DNA from 2 places in the Trinickia sp. Z7 genome. Region 1 is predicted to be linked to the other one. Evidence: predicted binding sites of a transcription regulator. Region 1 holds the regulator's gene; the other holds the start of a gene.

Region 1 (2,403 bases):
TTTGTCGCCGGCTGCGAAATCCGGCTGGCCGTGCGCGGCCCAGTAGCGCCGGACCTGCTCGGCCAACGCGGCGACATAAGCCGGATGATCGGCGTAGTGACGCACCGTGCGCACTTCCAGTTGATTGCGCATGCGCCCCAGGGCGGCGAACGCGGCGTCGAAAGCCGTCGCCGTGGTCGAGGACGAGTATTGCGGATACATCGGCATCAACAACACCCGTTCGGCGCCGGCCAATTTGAGCTGCCCCAGCATCGCGCCGATGCTGGGCGTGCCGTAGCGCATGGCGTAATCGACGATCACCGGATAGCCGTTGACATGAAGCAATTGGCGCAACGCCTCGACCTGCTTCTCGGTGTACACGCGCAATGGCGAACCCTCCTGCATCCAGACGGAGGCGTACTTTTTCGCCGACGAACGGCCCCGCAGCGGCAAGATCAACCCACGCAACAGCGGTTGCCAAACCAGCGCGGGAATTTCGACGACGCGCGGGTCGGACAAGAACTGGGCGAGATAGCGCCGCACGGCGCGTGGGGTGGGCGCGTCCGGCGTGCCCAAGTTGATCAATAGCACCGCGACGCGATGCGAAGTAGCAGGCTGCGACGGCAACTCGAGATCGAAACGCATGTGCGATATAAGGCGCCCGAGGGCAAAGCGACGCGCGGCAACGAAGCCGCCCGGCTTGGGTGAAGTGAACGTGAAGGCCATTATAGCGGCGGCCCCGAGCGCGGCCCCTTCGTCCGTTCGGACGATGGCCGGCGCGCTCGAACGAGGGCACCATACGCAAAGATCGAACCGGCGCCGGTGCCAGCGCAGCGTGGCCGATCGAGCCGGCGACCCGCGGCCGCCCAGCGGCGGCTTATTGTTGGCTGAGCGCGGTGGAAAGCAGACGCGCCGTGATGTCGACGATCGGGATCACGCGGTTGTAGGCCATGCGGGTGGGCCCGATCACGCCCAGCGTACCGACGATCTTGCCGTTCACCTCGTACGGCGCCGTCACGACGCTCATTTGCTCGATCGGCACGAGCGTCGATTCGCCGCCGATAAAAATCTGCACGCCTTGTGCGTGGCTCGATACGTCGAGCAATTGAAGGAGGCTGGTTTTTTGGTCGAATACGTCGAACAACTTGCGCAGGCGCGCCATATCGGAGGACAGATCCGCCACTTCGAGCAGATTGCGCTCGCCCGAAATCAGCACGGTCTCGCTATCGTCGCTTTCCTCCGTGCTGGCGGTGACGGCCGCATGCATGAGCGCCGTCATATCGCCGCGCAGCTGGTCGATTTCCTCGCGCAAGCGCCGACGCACTTCGTCGAACGAGAGGCCGCCGAAATGCGCGTTGATGTAATTGGAGGCTTCGATGAGCTGCGAAGGCGAATAGTCGCGCTGGGTCGCCATCATGCGGTTTTGCACGTCCCCTTCGGGGGTCACGATGATGAGCAAAATGCGCTTGTCCGACAGGCGCATGAATTCGACCTGCTTGAACACGTGGCTGCGGCGCGGCGTCATGATCACGCCGGCGAACTGCGAGAGGTTCGACAAGACGCTCGCGGCGGCCGCGACCACTTTTTGCGGCTCGCCCGGCTTGAGTGTCTTGCGCACCACGCGTTCGACCGCCTGTTCGTCTGCGACGGGCTCGACAGTCAACATGGTATCGACGAACAGCCGATAACCGCGCGGCGTCGGGATGCGCCCGGCCGACGTATGCGGACTCGCGACGAGCCCGAGCTCCTCGAGATCCGACATCACGTTGCGAATCGTGGCCGGGCTCAGTTCGAGCCCCGAGTACCGGGACAATGTGCGCGAGCCGACCGGCTGACCTTCGGCAATATAGCGCTCGATCAGCGTTTTGAGGAGAGTTTGTGCGCGGGGTTCTAGCATGACGCAAAATTTTAGCCAAACGGCGTGCCCCCCGCGAGCGTATGGCGACGCTCGAACGTTCGCCCGCGCACCGCGCTCGATCAATGAGCCGGACGCGTGCAACGCCGCACCGGCGACGGGCGCGCCAGGCCGCCGGCGTCTTTCGGGACAACGCCATTCTAGCGACAAATCGCCGGCGCGGGACGAGCGCCCCGTTGTGCCGGCCCACACCCCTCGATGACGAAGGTTCTTTTCGACTCCCAGCTATGGTGTAATGCCGGCATGGAAATTGGCAGCCAATTCAAGACCGTCGCGCTCGTCGGGCGCAGCAACACCCCAGGCATCGGCGAGCCGCTGACGGCGCTCGCCGCCTGCATCGCCAGGCGCGGCTTCGAAGTCGTATTCGAGGCCGATACGGCGAAAGATCTCGGGGTGACGGATTACGTCGCGCTCACGGCCGCCGAGATCGGCGCCCGCGCCGACGTCGCCGTCGTGCTCGGCGGCGACGGCACGATGCTCGGCATCGGCCGCCAGCTCGCCCCGTATCG
Region 2 (2,403 bases), on a different contig from region 1:
TGGGTGAAATTTATACCAGGATTCGGCTCTTTGATACCGCCATTCGACACGTGTTGGAAACGCACACCCGCCGCATACTGCTGGCCCGAGCCGAACTGCGCGCCGACGCCGGCCGTCTCGGCGAACTGGAAGGCGGTAGACAGGGTGTACGAATCGGTGATGGTGGGATGCGAAAGGACGCGCACCCCGGCCCCGGCTTCCAGGTACGGACGGATCCAGCCCGAATCCTTGATGAAGCGCACCATCGGCGTCAGGCCGACCTCGTATACGTTGTTGTGAAAGGCGCCCTCATCGGTGTGCCAGTAGCCGAGGTGAGCCTCGCCGAGCAGCGAAAAATGCCAACCGCCGATGTGCCACCAGTTCAGTCCCGGATCCCAAACGAAGCCGAGATCGACTTTTTTGACTTTGTGCTGCGCGACGCCGAGCCCGATCTGAACGCCGAACGTGTGATCCGAGGACGCCGCCGGCGCCGCTTCCTGCGCCGGCGCCGCTGCCGTGGCGCTTAGCAGCAGCGCCGCGAGGATGCCGCGCAGCGCGACATTGTTGAGCCCGGTCAAATGGTTTTTCTTTTTCATCTCGATACTCCAACCATACGAGTTGAACGCCGATGGTCCCCGGCGGCTGCAGCGGGGTCGAATGATCATTACTGTGTGGCCAATAGCTCAAAGGTACTGTTTCTGGCAAAACATTGTTGGCGAACTGTGCAAGGTGGGCACCGGGGTCTAGCGCGCCGCGCCGCCTCGGCAGTGCGTCCGACAGAGGCGTAAAATAGGCTATCGAAACCCACAGTTTGATAGGTCGATGGAACTTCTGTGGGACGACGGACTCGAACGCTTAGCACTCTCCGAAACGGAGTGCTAATATCCCCCGTGGAGTTGTCTTCGTGACTGAGCAGTACTCGATTCACAAGGAGTTTCTTACGTGAGCAACGCAATGACCCTTCCGAACACTCTGCGCCCGGCGTCCGCTAAGGCCGCTTCGGCAGGTGCTCTCACGCTCGCGCCGTCGATGCTGCCGGGTCAGCTCGGCAACATCGACGCCTACATCCAAGCCGTCAATCGCATCCCGATGCTGAGCGCGGAAGAAGAACGCGAACTCGCCACCGAATACCGTCAGCAAGCCAGCTTGGAGGCCGCGCGCCGGCTCGTCCTCTCCCACCTGCGCCTGGTCGTGTCGGTCGCGCGCAACTATTTGGGCTACGGCCTGCCGCACGCGGATCTGATTCAAGAAGGCAACATTGGTCTGATGAAGGCCGTGAAGCGCTTCGATCCGGAGCAAAACGTGCGCCTGGTCTCGTACGCGATCCATTGGATCAAGGCCGAGATTCACGAGTACATCTTGCGCAATTGGCGTATGGTCAAGGTCGCGACCACGAAGGCGCAGCGCAAGCTGTTCTTCAACCTGCGCAGCCACAAGCAAAACCTGCATACGTTCACGCCGGACGAAATCGAGGGCCTGGCGAAAGAACTCAACGTCAAGCGCGAAGAAGTGTCGGAGATGGAAACGCGCTTGTCGGGCGGCGACGTGGCGCTCGAAGGGCAGGTCGAGGACGGCGAGGAATCGTTCGCGCCCATCGCCTATCTGGCCGATTCGCACAACGAGCCGACAGCCGTGCTCGCCGCGCGGCAGAACGACCGCTTGCAAACCGATGGCATCGCCCAAGCGCTCGACTCCCTCGATGCGCGCAGCCGTCGCATCATCGAGGCGCGCTGGCTCCATGTGGCAGACGACGGCTCGGGCGGCTCCACGCTGCATGAACTCGCCGAAGAATTCGGCGTGTCGGCCGAACGCATTCGTCAGATCGAAGCTAGCGCGATGAAGAAGATGCGCACGGCGCTGGCGGAGTACGCATAAGCGCGCCCGCGGCGTTTCGTCTCGTCGCTTCGTCAAAATCCCGCTGCATGTGCGCAGCGGGATTTTTTTTGCCGCGCTCCCGCACATGCCGGCGGTCACCGCATTGAGGCGCGCACGCGGCGTTTCCGGGCGCTCCGAGCCGTTGCGAACCCGGGCGCCGGTGCAACGGCGCCACATATTCAGCCCCCGATCGCCCTGCGTTAAAGCGCCGCGCCCTTGTCGCAGGTCAATGGCCCGCCTCCCTGTGCGCTCTACGATGAATTCGACTGCTTCGGTGGCTTGAACGTCTGCCTCTCGCCTCCCTCCCGTGGGTGAATCGGACAAGCCTCAAACCGAATGCGGCGATCACAGGAATCCGAGGCCATGCGAGCCGTCCATCGTAAAGCCACTGCGCATGCCGCGCCCCCTTTCGGCCGCGCGCATCGTTCGCTTGCAACATCGCTCGGTCGATGGGTGCGAGGCCGAACGTTCACACGCGACATCACCCTCGTGCTCGCGCTCAAGGTCGTATTGCTGATCGCACTGAAGTTCGCTTTTTTCAATCACCCT

The links. The regulator HrcA, encoded in region 1, represses chaperone genes, less so after heat shock. The targets are predictions, from matches to a motif close to TTAGCACTCNNNNNNNNNGAGTGCTAA.
Region 2: the regulator HrcA is predicted to act here: its motif matches at 835-861, upstream of rpoH (RNA polymerase sigma factor RpoH).

The regions. Positions count from the first base shown of each region.
Region 1 is NZ_JAUEQW010000004.1:253,825-256,227, forward strand. Features, by position in the region: gene hemH (ferrochelatase) at 1-624, opposite strand, end outside; gene hrcA (heat-inducible transcriptional repressor HrcA) at 857-1,876, opposite strand; gene QQS38_RS09970 (NAD kinase) at 2,138-2,403, shown strand, end outside.
Region 2 is NZ_JAUEQW010000003.1:318,430-320,832, reverse strand. Features, by position in the region: gene QQS38_RS07960 (acyloxyacyl hydrolase) at 1-575, opposite strand, end outside; gene rpoH (RNA polymerase sigma factor RpoH) at 922-1,854, shown strand; gene cydP (cytochrome oxidase putative small subunit CydP) at 2,191-2,403, shown strand, end outside.